Regions from separate parts of the Streptomyces sp. GL_148 genome, predicted to be linked through region 2. Evidence: riboswitches for the same ligand, from Rfam matches in the RefSeq annotation. Region 2 holds a riboswitch; the other holds the start of a gene.
The links. Region 2 has a riboswitch for cobalamin ahead of AC3IYI_RS28090 (energy-coupling factor ABC transporter permease). Riboswitches for the same ligand answer to the same signal wherever they lie in the genome.
Positions count from the first base shown of each region.

Region 1: it holds a riboswitch for cobalamin, as region 2 does, so the genes downstream of both, AC3IYI_RS27005 (ribonucleoside-diphosphate reductase subunit alpha) here and AC3IYI_RS28090 (energy-coupling factor ABC transporter permease) in region 2, are expected to answer to the same signal.

Region 1 covers NZ_CM174396.1:5,853,328-5,861,883, forward strand. The annotation lists gene AC3IYI_RS27005 (ribonucleoside-diphosphate reductase subunit alpha) at 1-2,290, opposite strand, end outside; cobalamin riboswitch at 2,450-2,577, opposite strand; gene AC3IYI_RS27010 (GNAT family N-acetyltransferase) at 2,644-3,141, opposite strand; gene AC3IYI_RS27015 (CstA-like transporter-associated (seleno)protein) at 3,230-3,427, opposite strand; gene AC3IYI_RS27020 (carbon starvation CstA family protein) at 3,424-5,586, opposite strand; gene AC3IYI_RS27025 (GntR family transcriptional regulator) at 6,053-6,817, opposite strand; gene AC3IYI_RS27030 (extracellular solute-binding protein) at 7,114-8,397, shown strand; gene AC3IYI_RS27035 (carbohydrate ABC transporter permease) at 8,474-8,556, shown strand, end outside.
Region 2 covers NZ_CM174396.1:6,088,489-6,097,044, reverse strand. The annotation lists gene AC3IYI_RS28100 (AMIN-like domain-containing (lipo)protein) at 55-516, shown strand; gene AC3IYI_RS28095 (flavodoxin family protein) at 559-1,290, opposite strand; cobalamin riboswitch at 1,580-1,773, shown strand; gene AC3IYI_RS28090 (energy-coupling factor ABC transporter permease) at 1,803-2,498, shown strand; gene AC3IYI_RS28085 (energy-coupling factor ABC transporter substrate-binding protein) at 2,498-2,836, shown strand; gene cbiQ (cobalt ECF transporter T component CbiQ) at 2,840-3,589, shown strand; gene AC3IYI_RS28075 (energy-coupling factor ABC transporter ATP-binding protein) at 3,586-4,431, shown strand; gene AC3IYI_RS28070 (PadR family transcriptional regulator) at 4,483-5,037, shown strand; gene AC3IYI_RS28065 (EF-hand domain-containing protein) at 5,082-5,294, opposite strand; gene AC3IYI_RS28060 (tRNA-dependent cyclodipeptide synthase) at 5,549-6,355, shown strand; gene AC3IYI_RS28055 (cytochrome P450) at 6,336-7,574, shown strand; gene AC3IYI_RS28050 (YncE family protein) at 7,690-8,556, opposite strand, start outside.

The sequences.
Region 1 (8,556 bases), 240 kb from region 2:
CGCGGGCGATCTTCGTCGCGGGGCGGGAGCGCAGGTAGTACGTGGTCTTCAGGCCCTGCTTCCAGGCGTACGCGTACATCGAGCTGAGCTTGCCGATGGTGGGCGTCTCCAGGAACAGGTTCAGCGACTGCGACTGGTCCAGGAACGGCGTACGGGCCGCCGCCATGTCGATCAGTCCGCGCTGCGGGATCTCCCACGCCGTGCGGTACAGGTCGCGCACCTCCGCCGGGATCCAGCCGAAGCCCTGGACCGAGCCGGAGGACTCGCGCAGCGCCTCGCGGGTCTGGGCGTCCCAGACGCCGAGCCGCTTGAGCTCCTGCACCAGGTAGCCGTTGACCTGGAGGAACTCACCGCTCAGGGTCTCGCGCTTGAAGAGGTTGGAGACCTGCGGCTCGATGCACTCGTAGACGCCCGCGATGGAGGCGATGGTCGCCGTCGGGGCGATGGCCAGGAGCAGGGAGTTGCGCATGCCGCTCTTCGCGACCCGCGCGCGCAGCGCGTCCCAGCGCTCCGGCCAGCTCAGCTCGACGTCGTAGTGGTCGGGGTGCAGAACGCCGCGGGCGGTGCGGGTCTGCTCCCACGCGGGGAGCGGGCCGCTGCGCTCGGCCAGGTCGCACGAGGCCTCGTACGCCGCGAGCATGATGCGCTCGGAGAGCTTCGTGGACAGGGCCTTCGCCTCGGGGGAGTCGAAGGGCAGCTTGAGCTGGAAGAAGACGTCCTGGAGGCCCATCGCGCCCAGGCCCACCGGACGCCAGCGGGCGTTGGAGCGGCCGGCCTGCTCGGTCGGGTAGAAGTTGATGTCCACGACGCGGTCGAGGAAGGTGACCGCGGTGCGGACGGTCTCGTCCAGGCGCTCCCAGTCGATCTCCCCGTTGACGACGAACGCGCCGAGGTTGACCGAGCCGAGGTTGCAGACGGCCGTCTCGCCGTCGTTGGTGACCTCGATGATCTCGGTGCAGAGGTTCGAGGAGTGGACGACGGTGCCCGGCTCGGCGGTCTGGTTCGCCGTGCGGTTGGAGGCGTCCTTGAAGGTCATCCAGCCCTGGCCGGTCTGAGCGAGGGTGCGCATCATCCGGCCGTACAGGTCGCGGGCGGGCATGGCCTTGCGGGCCAGGCCCGACGCCTCGGCCTTGCGGTAGGCGGCGTCGAACGCGTCGCCCCACAGGTCGACCAGCTCGGGGACGTCGGCCGGCGAGAACAGCGACCAGTCGGCGTCGGCGTTCACGCGGCGCATGAACTCGTCCGGCACCCAGTGGGCCAGGTTCAGGTTGTGCGTACGGCGCTGGTCCTCGCCGGTGTTGTCGCGGAGCTCCAGGAACTCCTCGATGTCCGCGTGCCAGGTCTCCAGGTAGACCGCGGCGGCGCCCTTGCGGCGGCCGCCCTGGTTCACGGCGGCGACGGAGGCGTCGAGGGTCTTCAGGAACGGCACGATGCCGTTGGAATGGCCGTTCGTGCCGCGGATCAGCGAGCCGCGGGAGCGGATGCGGGAGTACGAGAGGCCGATGCCGCCGGCGTGCTTGGAGAGGCGCGCGATCTGGTGGTAGCGGTCGTAGATCGAGTCGAGCTCGTCCAGCGGGGAGTCCAGCAGGTAGCAGGAGGACATCTGCGGGTGCCGGGTGCCGGAGTTGAAGAGGGTGGGGGAGGAGGGCAGGTAGTCGAGGCGGCTCATCAGCCGGTAGAGGGAGGCGACTTCCTCCACGGCCGGGACGGCAGTACTTGAATCAAACGCAGTGTCCGCGGCGAGACCGCAGGCCACGCGCAGCATGAAGAACTGCGGGGTCTCGATGACCTGGCGGGTGATCGGGTGGCGCAGCAGGTAGCGGCTGTGCAGGGTGCGCAGGCCGAAGAAGCCGAAGCGGTCGTCGGCGCCCTCGGCGAGCGCGTGCCCGACCAGCGCGTCGAGCCGGTTCGCGTGCAGGCGTACGAAGTCGGCGGTGCGGTCGGCGATCAGCCCCTCGCGGTGGCCGACCTCGACGGAGCCGGAGAAGGAGGTGGCGCCCTGGCCGGCGGCCTCGTCGCGCACGGCCAGCGTCAGCAGGCGGGCGGCGAGGCGGGAGTAGGCCGGGTCCTCGGAGATCAGTCCGGCGGCCGCCTCGGTGGCGAGCGTACGGAGCTCCGCCTCGTCGGCGGCGGCGCTGCGGCCGCGCAGCGCGGCGGCGGCGACCCGGCCGGGGTCGGTGTCGGGCAGGTCGACGGTCAGCTCGGTGAGCGTGCGCAGCAGCGCGGCCCCCGGACCCTCATGAGCGGACGGGTCGGACTCGGCGCGCGGTGCGGAAGGCGCGATGGTCACGGGGGGAGCTCTCCTCGCTCGGCTCCGGGAACACCGTTGGTGCGGGGCGCGAGGGGGCGCACGTGGGGGAGCGCGTGCCTGGCAGGGCCGTGCGCGTGCGCCACGTGGCGTCCACCGGCCCAACCGCGAGGCCCGGACACATCTGCACCCGGTTCGGTCGAGCCGGGCGCACTGTCGGCAGGTCCTCGGACTTGCGGATGCAACCGAAGGTCGGTGCATTTCATACCGTTGCGGGACAGTTCCGGATTCTCACCGGATTCCCCTGCGACGACAGCGAGCACGAGCATACATGTGGGGGCCGGTGCTCGCGGTAGCCCCCACATGTTGTGTCGCTCCTCCCGGGCGGTATGCCGCTAGAGCTCCAGGCGGTAGGTGAGCAGGGGGAGGCCGGGAACCGGGTACCAGTCCCGCTCCGGCGTCCGTACGAAGCCCAGCCGGTCGTAGATCCGGTGTGCCCCGAGCATCTTCTCCGTGGTCGACAGGACCAGGTGGCTCACGCCTTCCAGCTCCCGGGCGCGGCTCACGCAGGCCCGTACGAGGGCTTCGCCGGCGCCGCGTCCGCGCGCCGCCGGGGAGACGGCCAGCATCCGGAACTCCGCCTCGCCGGGACCCGCGATGTCGCACAGCGGGCTGCCGGGAGGGGCGAAGGTCACACCGCCGAGCAGGGTGCCCTCGTACTCCGCGACGAGCACCTCGCCGTCGGGGGCCCGGCCGGCGACGTCGTGCAGCCGGCTCAGGTAGGGGTCTTCCTCGGCGAAGTGCAGCAGTCCGTCGTCGAGGTAGGCTCGTGCGGTGATCGCGCCGAGCTCTTCGTATTCGGCGGCCGTCGCCGTCCTGATGATGATGTCCATGGCTCCGAGTGTGCGTCAGGGCAGGAAAAGGGGCCGCCGCGTTCCGTCGGGTGGACGGAGCCGCGGCGGCCCTTGAGGCGGCGCAGGTTCAGCAGCAGCGGAACCCTTCGCGCGGATCACCCTCGCGGGCATCCGTACGGGCCCGCTCGAAGGCCCGGCGCGACTGGACCTCCGCGTCGGGATCGTGCGTACGGGCGTGGGCGACGTAGCGGTCGTAGGCCGCCTCGCCCGAGAACTCCCGTACGAAGTACCGGGCCCGGCCCAGTGCGTGGCGCAGGCGCGTCACGCCGGTTCTCGCACGGAGTCCTTCGCGCGGCCCCCGCCCGAGTCGAGGCCGGCCGCGGCGAGCTCCCCCCGCTCCTCGGCGGTCGGGATGAGCCCGGCCGGGGCGACGATCTTGGACTCGGTCCACGGGACCTCGGCCAGGGTGACCGACTCGGGCTTGCGGATGGCCTTGAAGCAGGTCCGGGCCGCGTCGACCAGCACGACGATGATCAGCAGGGCGAAGAACACCGACAGGACGCCGTCCACCGTGGCGTTGGTGACCACGGTGTGCATCTCGTCCATGTTCTTGGCGGGCTTGAGGACCTTGCCCGCGTCGATGCCGTCCTGGTAGACGTCCCGCTGCGCGAAGAAACCGATCTTCGGATTGTCAGAGAAGATCTTCTGGTAGCTGGCGGTGAGCGTGACGGCCAGGTCCCAGGCCAGCGGAACGCCCGTCACCCAGGCCCACTTGAGCCGGCCCGACTTGATCAGCAGGGTGGTGCAGACGGCCAGGGCGACCGCTGCGAGCAGCTGGTTCGCGATGCCGAACAGCGGGAAGAGCTGGTTGATGCCGCCCAGCGGGTCCTTGACGCCGACCCACAGGAAGTAGCCCCAGCCGCCGACGACCACCGCGCTGGCGAACCAGACGCCCGGCTTCCAGCTGACGTCCTTGAAGGACTTGTGCACGTTGCCGAGGGTGTCCTGGAGCATGAACCGGCCCACGCGGGTGCCCGCGTCGACCGTGGTCAGGATGAACAGGGCCTCGAACATGATGGCGAAGTGGTACCAGAACGCCTTCATGGAGGAGCCGCCGATCACGGCCGAGAAGATCTCCGACATCCCGAGTGCGAAGGTCGGCGCGCCGCCCGTACGGGACAGCAGGCTGGTCTCCTCCACGTCCTGCGCGGCCCGCGCGAGGTCCTCGGGGGAGATGGCGAAGCCGAAGTTCGTCACGGCCTGCGAGGCCGTCTCGACGGTGGCGCCGACGACGCCGCCGGGGGAGTTGATGGCGAAGTACAGGCCCGGATCGATGATGCAGGCCGCGATGATCGCCATCACGGCGACGAAGGACTCGGTCAGCATCGCGCCGTAGCCGATGACCCTGACCTGGGTCTCCTTCTGGATCATCTTCGGGGTGGTGCCCGAGGAGACCAGGGAGTGGAAGCCGGACAGGGCTCCGCAGGCGATGGTGATGAAGACGAAGGGGAACATCGAGCCGGCGAAGACCGGGCCGTCGCCGCGCGAGGCGAAGTCGGTGATCGCCGGCATCTTCAGCGTCGGCATGGCGATGACCACGCCCACGGCCAGCAGCCCGATGGTGCCCACCTTCATGAAGGTGGAGAGGTAGTCGCGCGGGGCGAGCAGCATCCACACCGGCAGGACGGACGCCACGAAGCCGTAGGCGATCATCCAGATGACCAGCGTCTCCTTCTCCAGGGTGAAGGTGTCCGCCAGCGAGGACTCGGCGACCCAGCCGCCCGCGACGATGGCGAGCAGCAGCAGCGCGACACCGATGACGGAGACCTCGGTGACCTTGCCCGGGCGCAGGACGCGCAGGTAGAAGCCCATGAGGAGGGCGATCGGGATGGTCATGCCGATGGAGAAGACGCCCCACGGGGAGTGCGCCAGCGCGTTGACGATGACCAGGGCCAGCACGGCCAGCAGGATGATCATGATGGCGAAGACGCCGACCAGCGCGGCGGCGCCGCCGACCGGGCCGATCTCGTCCCGGGCCATCTGGCCGAGCGAACGGCCGTTGCGCCGGGTGGAGAAGAAGAGCGTGACCATGTCCTGGACGGCGCCCGCGAAGATCACGCCCACGACGATCCAGATGGTGCCGGGCAGGTAGCCCATCTGCGAGGCGAGTACGGGACCCACGAGCGGTCCGGCGCCGGCGATGGCGGCGAAGTGGTGGCCGAACAGCACGCGCCGGTCGGTCGGGTGGAAGTCGACACCGTTGTCAAGGCGTTCGGCGGGGGTGGCGCGGGTCTTGTCCACCTTCAGGACGCGGTGCGCGACGAAGCGCGCGTAGAAGCGGTAGCCGATCGCGTACGAACCCAGGGCCGCGGCGAGCAGCCAGGCGGCCGAGATCTCCTCGCCGCGCGAGAGCGCCAGCACGCCCCAGCCGATGGCCCCCACGAGCCCGACGAGTACCCACACGGCCACGGCCTTGGGGGACATGCCCCCTGACGGTGAAGGCGAGCCCGGCGTGATGCCCCCGCCCGCCGCTTCCTGTTCCGTTCTCGATGCTTCCGGTTCCGGCATGACCTCTGGTCCCCTCGTCGATCATCTGCGTAAGCGCAGGGAATCTACGGGGTCCGACCGCTGGGCGTAAGCCCCCGTCCGCAATCCGGTACCACATCGGAGCCGGGGCCGCTCGCGACTCGGGGGCCTTCTCTGTGCCGGGAGTCGGCTTGGTTTGCGCGCATGGCGCGAAATCGCTGCCGATCATGGCTGGAAGTCATCTACGGCTGCCCCTCCCGCGTGAATCTTCGTCGATCTGCTGCTGTGGCATCCCGCATGAGGTGCATCTACGGATAGGTGGACGTAGAGCTGCAGTCCTGAACGAAAGGGAAATGCCCGGTCATGCGCTGCAGCGCGTGGCCGGGCATTTTTCTGTGCCGAGATTCCGTTGCCGCGAGGGGTGCTACACGGCGGGGCGCTGGAGGCGGGCGACGAACTTGTAGCGATCGCCGCGGTACACGGAACGCACCCACTCGACGGGCTCCCCGTCGGTGTCCAGCGAATGGCGGGACAGCAGCAGCATCGGCAGCCCGACGTCGGTGCCGAGCAGCCCGGCCTCGCGCGGGGTGGCCAGCGAGGTCTCGATGGTCTCCTCCGCTTCGGCGAGGCGCACGTCGTACACCTCGGCGAGGGCGGTGTACAGGGAGGTGTACTTGACCAGCGAACGGCGCAGCGCGGGGAAGCGCTTGGCCGACAGGTGCGTGGTCTCGATGGCCATCGGCTCTCCGCTGGCCAGGCGGAGGCGTTCGATGCGCAGGACCCGGCCGCCGGTGGCGATCTTGAGGAGACCGGCGAGGGTGTCGTCGGCCGTCACGTAGCCGATGTCCAGGAGCTGGGAGGTGGGTTCCAGGCCCTGGGCCCTCATGTCCTCGGTGTACGAGGAGAGTTGGAGCGGCTGGGAGACCTTCGGCTTGGCGACGAAGGTTCCCTTGCCCTGGATCCGCTCCAGCCGGCCCTCGACGACGAGCTCCTGGAGGGCCTGGCGCACCGTGGTGCGGGAGGTGTCGAACTCGGCCGCGAGCGTGCGCTCGGGCGGCACCGGTGTGCCGGGTGGAAGGGTTTCGGTCATATCGAGCAAGTGGCGCTTGAGCCGGTAGTACTTGGGCACGCGTGCCGTGCGGGTGGCCGCCCCGCTGTCCGGCTCCGTGATCGCCCCTTCGGTGGCCATCGCCGCCCGCCTTCCCGACTCCAGTTTCGTTGCCGTCACCGGCTCCTCCGATATGTGCGGTCACATCGTGACACGGGAGGGAGGGCAGGCCTCCTCCCTCCCCCAGGTGTCGGTCCGATAACGGACCGATCACCCGCTCATTAGACCCTTGACACCCCTAAAGGTCTAGGCCAAGCTCCAGCTACTGGTCTACACCAATATGGATCGGATCCCGGCCCCACGGGCAGTACTTGGTGCTTTTTGAGTCACCGCGGCGGGCAAGGGAAGTTGCAGGCAGCATCCCTGAGGAGGGTGGCGTGAAGCGCAAGCTCATCGCGGCGGTTGGAGTCGCGGGCATGGTTATCGGCCTCGCGGCGTGTGGTGGGTCCGACGACAAGGGGACCGACAAGGCAGCCTCCGGCGCCAAGGAGCTGACCGTCTGGCTGACGGTCGACGCCCAGAACAACTGGCCGGGCCTGGTGAAGGCGGCTGACGACGCGATCATCGCGAAGCACCCCGGCCTCACCATCAAGCACGAGTACTACGGCTGGCCGGACAAGAACGCCAAGCTCGACGCGGTCCTCGCGACGGACAAGGCCCCGGACGTTGTCGAGATGGGCAACTCCGAGATGATCGGCTACATGTCGACCGGCGCCTTCGCCGAGGTCGACCCGGCCAAGTTCGAGAACTCGGCCACGTGGCTGGACGCCCTCAAGGAGTCCGTCACCTTCGACGGCAAGACCTACGGCGTCCCCTACTACGCCGGTGGCCGAGTCGGTACCTGGCGCAAGGACCTCGCCGCCGAGGCCGGCGTGACCGCCGCCCCGAAGACGTGGGCCGAGTACACCGGCGCCCTGGACAAGATCCAGAAGGCGAAGGGCGACAAGTTCAGCGCCCTCTACCAGCCCTCTCCGGACTGGTACGCCGCGATGTCCTACGTCTACGACGCCGGCGGCGCCATCGCCAAGCAGGACGGCGGCAAGTGGAAGGGCTCGCTGTCCTCCCCCGAGTCGCTGAAGGGCCTGACGCAGTACAAGGACCTCCTCGACAAGTACATGCACGCGGACAAGACCAAGGACGAGTCCGACCGTCCGGTCGTCTTCGCCCAGGGCAACTCCGCGGCGATCTTCGCCGCCGCGTGGGAAGGCGCCGTCGCGGCCGACCCGAAGAACGACAAGGTCGGCGGCCTGGCGGACAAGCTGGAGAACTTCGTCCAGCCCGGTCCGAACGGCAAGAACCTCCCGGTGTTCCTCGGCGGCTCGGACCTGGCGATCCCGTCCAAGTCCAAGGCGCAGGACATCGCCGCCGAGTGGATCAACGTCTTCACCGGCGCGCAGGGCCAGAAGGGCCTGATCGAGAAGGGCAACCTGCCCAACAACAAGACGGACCTCGGCCCGCTGAAGGCCGACCCGAAGACCGCGGTCGGCGCCACGGCGGCCGAGTCCTCGTGGTTCGTCCCGACCGCTCCGGGCTGGGGCCAGGTCGAGAAGGGCAAGCTCCTCCAGACGATGCTCCAGGAGATCGGCACCGGCAAGAAGTCGGTGGAGGAGGCGGCCAAGGCCGCTGACGCCGAGATCGACAAGGTCATCAACACCAAGTGACCTGTAGTCAGCAGGGCCCCGCCGCCTAGGCGGGGCCCTGCTGCCCGTCAAGAGAGGGACTCCCGAGGAGCGCGCGATGAGTGCCGCACAGACAACCACCGCCGACCTGCCGCCGGCGGAACAGACGACTTCCACCGGAGCAGGTACGGGGAGCAAGGG
Region 2 (8,556 bases):
CGTCCACGCCGCCGGCAGGCCACCGCACTGGGGTTGGGCGCGCTGCTCACCGCCATGCTCGCCTTCGCCGCACCGGCCTCCGCCGCCACCACCACGGCCGCCACCGCCACGGCCACCACCACTCCGCTCGTCGTCAATGCCCGCTGGGGCGGGCACTGCACGTACGACCGCATGGTCGTCGACCTGCAGGGATACGTACCCGAGGTCACCGTCACCCCCGTCCCTTCGCTGGTCTACGACGGGTCCGGCAAGCCCGTCCCGCTGGCCGGGCGGTACTTCCTGGAGATCCGCCTGCACCCCGCCGCCGGGCACGACGAGGCGGGCCACAACGTCTACCGCGGGCCCAAGCTCCTCAAGATCTACCTGCCCAAGCTGAAGGGCATCGCCCTGACCGGCGACTACGAGGGGTACGTCACCTTCGGCGCCGCCTTCGACACCAAGCCCGCCTACACCTCCTTCAAGCTGCACTCCCCGGAGCGCTTCGTCCTGGACATCGCGCACCGGAACGTCTGCTGAGCACGCCGGCGGGAGGCGGGTGGCGGGAGGCGGGACCGGGGTCTACCGGTGCTCGGGGTTCGGGAAGTCGAAGCGGCAGCCCGCGTCCCACAGGGAGCGCTGGTTGCCGTGCGCCGGCATCCCGCCGGACCGCTTGAGCAGAGCGGCCAGGTGCATGAGGTTCCAGCTCATGAAGGCCGCGTTCCGGTTGGTGAAGTCGTTCTCGGGGCCGCCGGATCCCGGGTCCAGGTACGAGGGCCCGGGTCCGGCTTCGCCGATCCATCCGGCGTCGGCCTGCGGGGGGATCGCGTAGCCGAGGTGCTGGAGGCTGTAGAGGATGTTCATGGCGCAGTGTTTGACGCCGTCCTCGTTACCGGTGATCAGCGCGCCGCCCACGCGTCCGTAATAGGCGTACTGGCCCTGCTCGTTCAGGATCGAGGAGCAGGCGTAGAGCCGCTCGATGACCTGCTTCATCACCGAGCTGTTGTCCCCGAGCCAGATCGGGCCGCACAGCACGAGGATGTCGGCGTCCATGATCTGGCTGTAGAGCACCGGCCACTGATCTTCCTCCCAGCCGTGGTCGGTCATGTCGGGCCAGACGCCGGTGGCGATGTCGTGATCGACGGCCCGGATGAGCGAGGTCCGGGCCCCGGCCGCCTCCATCACGGCGCGGCTCTTGGCGATCAGGCCCTCGGTGTTGCTGGGCTCGGGCGATCGCTTGAGCGTGCAGTTGACGTAGACGGCGGTGAGGTCGGAGTAGTCGAAAGCGGGCGCGGCATCGGGTTCGGCGGTCACCCCACCAGCCTCGGCGCCGCCGGGCGGCCGCGCCAGCGGACCGCACCCGTCCGTGCTCGCCCCGACCCCGCTCCCCCTGCTCCTCCCCCTCCCCCTCCCCCTCCCGTGCGGAACGGCGTGGTGTGACGGACCCTGCACCGCCCCGCGTCACCGGACACCCGGAACTCCCCCTCCGGTCCGCGCCCTTGGGGCGGCCGACGAGCCGCTGGACACGGAGAGTGACCACGAAGCGGAATCCGGCCGCCGCCCGGCGCATTTGGGGCGGGTTGTTACCGGTCCGTGCAGCCGACTAGGGTCATCGGGCCTTGGTGTTCGGGAAACCGGTGGGAAACCGGTGCGGCCCTCGCCACTGTGATCGGGAAGTCCGGCTCCACTCCTGCGGGAAAGCCACTGGGCTGCGCGGGAGGTTCCGCGCTGCCCGGGAAGGCGGAGCATGGACGTCAACCCGTGAGCCAGGAGACCGGCCGGGGCGCGTTGTCCATCCACGAGGTGCTGGAGAGGTCTCCCTACCCATGCATATAGCCGAGGGGTTCCTGCCCCCTTTGCACGCGGTCGCCTGGGGCGCCGCGTCCGCCCCCTTCGTCGTCCACGGCGTCCGCTCGCTCACCCGCGAGGTGAAGGCCAACCCGGAGAGCACGCTGCTCCTCGGCGCCTCCGGAGCGTTCACCTTCGTTCTATCCGCCCTGAAGATCCCCTCGGTGACGGGCAGTTGCTCGCATCCCACGGGCACCGGGCTCGGGGCGATCCTGTTCCGGCCGCCGATCATGGCGGTGCTCGGCACGATCACCCTGCTGTTCCAGGCCCTGCTGCTGGCGCACGGCGGGCTCACCACCCTCGGCGCGAACGTCTTCTCGATGGCCATCGCCGGCCCGTGGGCGGGCTACGCCGTCTACCGGCTGCTGCGGAAGTTCGATCTTCCGCTGATGGTGACCGTGTTCTTCGGCGCCTTCTTCGCCGACCTGGTCACCTACTGCGTCACCAGCGTCCAGCTCGCCATGGCCTTCCCGGACCCGGCCTCCGGATTCGCGGGCTCGCTCGCGAAGTTCGGGGGGATCTTCGCGGTCACCCAGATACCGCTGGCGGTGAGCGAGGGGCTGCTGACCGTCCTGGTGATGCGGCTGCTGATGGCATCGAGCAAGTCGGACCTGGTCCGGCTGGGTGTCGCGAAGCTGACCTCCGCCCGTACCGAAGAGAAGGCGGCGGCCTGATGAGCGGGATGTCCAAGAACGCGAAGATCAACACCCTGCTGCTGCTCCTGGTGGCGGCGCTGGCCGTCCTGCCGATCGCCCTGGGACTGGGCGAGGGCAAGGAGGAGCCCTTCAGCGGCGCCGACGGACAGGCGGAGGCGGCGATCACCGAGCTGAAGCCGGATTACGAGCCCTGGTTCTCCCCTCTCTACGAACCCCCCTCCGCCGAGATCGAGTCCGCGCTGTTCGCCTTGCAGGCGGCGCTGGGCGCGGGCGTCCTCGCCTACTACTTCGGCGTCCGCAAGGGCCGCCGCCAAGGAGCGGCCGCCGCCGCTGCCGCCACCGCCCCGGAGGCGTAGACGGTGCTGCCGATCGACGTGGCCGCGCACAGCAGTCGCTGGCGCGGCCGGCACCCGCTGGAGAAGGCCCTGCTCGGGATCGGGCTGACGGTCACCGCCGTGTGCCTGCCGCCCTGGCCGGGCGGGCCGCTGGTGGCCGCCGCCACCCTCGCCGTACTGCTCGGCCCGGCGGGGGTGGCCGGCCGGCAGCTCTGGCGGGCCTTCCGGATCCCGCTCGGCTTCTGCTTCACCGGGGCGCTGCCGCTGCTGTTCGCGGTCGGCGGCCCGGCGGGGCCGGTGTCCCTGGCCCCCGACGGCCCCCGTCTCGCCAGCGAACTGCTGCTGCGCACCTCGGCGGCCTCGCTCGGGCTGCTGCTGTTCGCCTTCACGACCCCGGTCTCCGACGTACTGCCCCGGCTGGTCCGGGCCGGGGTGCCGGCCCCGGTGGTGGACGTGGCCCTGGTCATGTACCGGATCGGCTTCCTGCTGCTCGACTCCATGGCCCAGGTCCACCGGGCCCAGGCGGCCCGGCTCGGGCACACCGGCCGGGCGGCGGTGTGGCGCTCCCTGGCCGGGCTCGCCGCCACCTCCTTCGTACGGGCCTTCGACCGCGCGGCCAAGCTCCAGGCGGGGCTCGCCGGACGCGGCTACGACGGCGCGCTGCGGGTCCTCGTACCGGAGGCGGCCCTGTCGTGGCGCTTCCTGACGGCCACCGCCGGGCTGCTGGCGACCCTGATCACCCTGACCCTCACCCTGAAGGGGCTCCTCCTGTGAACCCGTCGCTGAACCCGTCGCTGAACCCGGTGGTGGAACTGTCCGGCGCGGGCTACGCCTACGAGGACGGCCCCGCGGTCCTGACCGGCGTCGACTTCGCCATCGCGCCGGGCCGGGCGCTGGCCCTGCTGGGCCGCAACGGCAGCGGCAAGACCACGCTGATGCGGCTGCTGAGCGGCGGCCTGCGGCCCGGCGCGGGATCGCTGCGGCTGGACGGCACGGAGGTCTCGTACGACCGGGCCGGCCTGACCCGGCTGCGCACGTCCGTCCAGCTGGTCGTGCAGGACCCCGACGACCAGCTGTTCGCGGCCTCGGTCGAACAGGACGTGTCCTTCGGCCCGATGAACCTGGGGCTCCCCGCTCCGGAGGTCCGCGCCCGCGTGGACTCGGCCCTCGCCGCGCTGGACATCACCCCGCTCCGGGACCGCCCCACGCACCTGCTCTCCTACGGCCAGCGCAAGCGCGCGGCGATCGCGGGAGCGGTGGCGATGGCTCCGCGGGTGCTGATCCTGGACGAGCCGACGGCCGGCCTGGACCCGGACGGTCAGGAGCGGCTCCTCGACGTCCTCGCGGGACTGCGCACCTCGGGCACGACGGTGGTCATGGCCACCCACGACGTGGACCTGGCGGTCCGCTGGGCCGACGACGCGGCGGTCCTGACCCCGGCGGGCATCCGCTTCGGCCCGGCCGAGCCCCTCCTCTCGGACCCGTCCCTCCTCACCTCGGCGGGCCTGCGCCCGGCCTGGTCCCCGGCGGTGACGGCCTTCCTGCGCGCCCACGGCCACCTGTCCGTGCACACCCCGGGCCCGCGCACCCCGGAGGCACTGGCCGCCTGGGGGTAGGCGAGACAGCGGGACACCGGCCCCGGCCCTCCGCAAACCTAGGATGGCCGCATGTCGCTCCCGCACGCCATCCTCACCGCCCTGCTCGAGAAGCCCTCGTCGGGGCTGGAGCTGACGCGGCGGTTCGACAAGTCGATCGGGTACTTCTGGTCCGCGACGCACCAGCAGATCTACCGCGAGCTCGGCCGGCTGGAGGAGGCCGGGCTGATCCGGGCGCTGCCCAGCGAGGGGCCCGTACGGGGGCAGAAGAAGGAGTACGAGGTGCTGCCCGCCGGGAGCGGGGAGCTGGCGCGGTGGGTCGGGGAGCGTCAGGATCCCAAGCCGGTGCGGGATCCGCTGCTGCTGCGGATCCGGGCGGCCGCGGTGGTGGGGCCACAGGGGCTGGCCGCGGAGCTGCGGCGGCATCTGGAGCTGCACCGGGCCCAGTTGGCCGTGTACGAGGCGATCGAGGAGAAGGACTTCCCGGCCGGACGGGACTCCGGGGAGGACCGGCTGCGGCGGGTCGTGCTGCACGCGGGAACCGGGCTGGAGACCTTCTGGCTGCGCTGGCTCGAGGAGGCCCTCGCCGAGGTGGAGGGCATGACCGACGGGCCGCGGCGGACCTGACGCGCGCCCCCGGCCCGACAAGGGGCCAGGGGGCGGCGCGGGGCTTACTTGTTCAGGGAGGCCCAGAACTCGTCGAAGCTCAGCAGGCCGTCGTCGTTCGAGTCCTTGGCGGCGATCACGGCATCCGCGACCGGGCCGGTGACGAACGGGTCGCCCATCTCCGCCATCGCCGAACGGAACTCGTCGGCCGTCACGAAGCCGTCACCGTTCACGTCGAACTTGCCGAACGTCGTCCGTGCGCTCTCGATGTCCGCCACTGGGTCCACCCCTTCTTGGTGCTTGTTGACCGGCTCAGGGTAGCGGCACGCCGGGACCCCTCACGCCCCGGGTCCCGTTCGAGCGGCAGATAGAAATTCAATTACTCTTCCGCAATGCGGAAGCGATAATTCCAGCCAACAATTCAAGCCTCCACTTGTCACGCTCCGGGACCACCGCATAACGTAGTGACATTGCCGCCACACCGGGAGCGCAGGGCTCCCAGGGACAAGCGGCAACAAGGGCGATCACACAGGTGACGATCACAGCTGACGCATCATTCGAAGTTCTGCCCTTCACCCGCACTTGCCACCACATCTGGGAAGACGGCGACCATGTGCTCATCGGGGTGAGTCCTGGAAACAGCTACTTCAGCTCCGAGCGCATATCCAGCCTCACCCGATGGGCCACGACCCGCTTCGCACAGGTCGACTTCGTCTACGCAGACCTCCACGTGGACCGGATGTTCGCCGCCTTCGGCTACACCCAGGAACACGCCGAGAAGCGTGCGACGAAGGAAATCAAGGCAGTCCGGCGAAGGATTCTCAAGGGCGTGGAGGAATCAGGGCCTCAGCACGCCGAGATCCGAGTGAGGGCACTTTCGGAGTTCCAGACGAACCCCGTCTACCAACTTCTGCACCGACGTGTACTCCACTTCCTGGAGACCGACGACGAATTCCGCAAGGGCTGCGAGGAAATGGCCCTGCACTTTGTCGGATCCAAGTTGCCGGAAGGTGAATCAATCACCGACGCACAGTTGCAGGTGTGTTTCGATTACATGGCAGCCGAGCTGCCGTTCTTCATCGACACCCCGAGCATTCTCGACGTGCCGTCCTCCGTGGCGGCCTACCACGTCAAGATGCCGATGACCGACGTCCTCTTCGCACGCGGTGGGGGACTGCGCGCGACGAGGAACCAGGCATACGCCGTGGTACGGCCCGAGGCGGCCGAAAAGGCGCAGAGCAACCCGAACAACCCGAACGTGAACACGAACCCGCACGCGAACACGCACACGCACACCGCACCAACCGAAGGGACCGTCGATGAGCGTCGAGCAGCTTGAGGGCACCGGCCTGACCGCCGAGCCCCTCATCGACTTCCCCCTCTCGCGGCGCGGCGACGTGCTCCCCGAGGAGTGCACCTGGCTGCGCGAAAAGGCGCCGGTCGCGAAGGTCCGTACCCTCACCGGGGACCCGGCCTGGCTGGTGAGCAGCTACGCGCTGGCCAAGCAGGTGCTGGAGGACGAGCGCTTCAGCCTCAAGGACACGGCCAATGCCGGCGTCCCGCGCCAGTACGCGCTGACGATCCCGCCCGAGGTCGTCAACAACATGGGCAACATCAACAGCGCCGGACTGCGCAACGCGGTCATGAAGGCGCTCAACCCGCGCCAGAAGGGCCTGCAGGACTGGCTGCGCGCGAAGGCCGGCGAGCTCATCGACCAGCTCGTCGCCGAAGGGGGGCCCGCCGACCTGCGGGCCGGGTTCGCCGACCCCTTCTCGGCGGCCATGCACTGCCAGGTGCTGGGCGTGCCGTTCGAGGACTGGCGGCGCCTGATGTCGGGGCTGGACGTCGCGTTCATGACCGCGCGCGAGCCGTTCGCCGACTCGGCGCTCAACTGGTACAAGGACGTCGGCTACTTCGAGGATCAGCTGAAGGCGCAGCTGGCGCTGCCTGCCGAGGAGCGTACGGGGCTCCTCGGCAAGTTCGCCGAGCTCAAGGAGGCCGACCCCGAGTCGGCGCACCTCACCGACGACATGTTCGCCACCGTCGCCGTCTCGCTCTTCGGGGCCGGCGCCGTCTCCACCTCCGCGTTCCTGACCCTGGCGGTCCTGGCACTGCTCCAGAAGCCCGAGCTCATCGGGTACCTGCGCAAGCATCCGGAGCGCATGGGCAAGGCCGTGGACGAGCTGCTCCGCTGGAACCTGTCCGTGGGCGACGGCCTGCCGCGCCTGGCGATGGCGGACATCCAGGTCGGGGACGTGCTGGTCAAGGAGGGCGAGCTGGTCCTCGTCCTGCTGGAGGGGGCCAACTTCGACCCGGAGGCCTTCGAGAACCCGGACGAGCTGGACCTGGAGCGCGAGGGCGCCAACGCCAACCTCGCCTTCGGCGCCGGCCGGCACTTCTGCCCGGCTTCCGCGCTGGGCCGGGCGCACGCCGAGATCGCGCTGGAGGTGCTGGTCGAGCGGCTGCCCGAGCTGCGTCTCGCGGTGCCGGCGGAGAACCTCGTATGGCGGACCGGCTTCATCAAGCGCCTCCCCGAGCGGCTCCCCGTCGCCTGGTGAGGAGGCGTCGGTGAGCGGCCCAGAGTGCCCCGGGAGCTGTGCGAGCTCCCGGGGCACGCCCGCGTTCTCCGCGTGAAGCAGTCTGCGCGCGGAGCGGTGTCCGCGCGTTCGCGCCCTACCGGAAGATGCCGGTGTGGCCGAGGGAGTAGCGGCCGGGCTGCGGGTAGACGGCGAGGCCGTGCGGTCCGCCGCCCACCGGGATCTTGGCGAGCTGCCTGCCGGTGGTGGTGTCGATGGCGTAGACCTCGGAGTTGTAGCGGCCCGAGAGCCACAGCACCTTGCCGTCGGCGGAGACCCCGCCCATGTCGGGGCTGCCGCCCTCGGGCAGCTCCCACTTCTTCGTCAGCTTGTTCTGCGTGAAGTCGAAGACGGAGACGGAGCCTTCGCCCCGGTTGGAGACGTACATCTCCTTGGAGTCGCGGCTGACGTAGAGGCCGTGGCAGCCCTTTCCGGTGGGCAGCAGCTTGGGGGTCTCGAACTTGTCGCCGCCGAGCACCCACATGCCGTGCGCCATCATGTCCGCGACGTAGAAGGTCTTTCCGTCCGGCGAGACCTTGACGTCCTGCGGCATCGCGCCCTCGAAGGGCAGTTTCTGCTGGCCGACGACCTCCATCTTCTCGGTGTCGACCTTGAGCAGTTCGCCGGAGAACTCGCAGCTCACGATGAAGTAGCGGCCGTCCGCGGAGAAGTCCGCGTGATTGACGCCGAAACAGCTCACGGGGACGGTCTTCACCCGGTCCATCGTGTGCGGATCGCGGAAGACCAGCTCCTTGTCCATCGAGGCCATGACCACCGCGTACTTGCCGTTGGGCGTGAAGTACAGGTTGTACGGGTCGTGCACCTCGACGGGCTTGCCTGCCTCGCCGGTGGCCGGGTTGATCGGGGTGAGGGTGTGGCCCCGGTTGTTGTTGACCCAGAGGGTCTTCATGTCCCAGGACGGGACCACGTGCTGGGGCTGGATGCCGACGGGGATGGTGTCGAT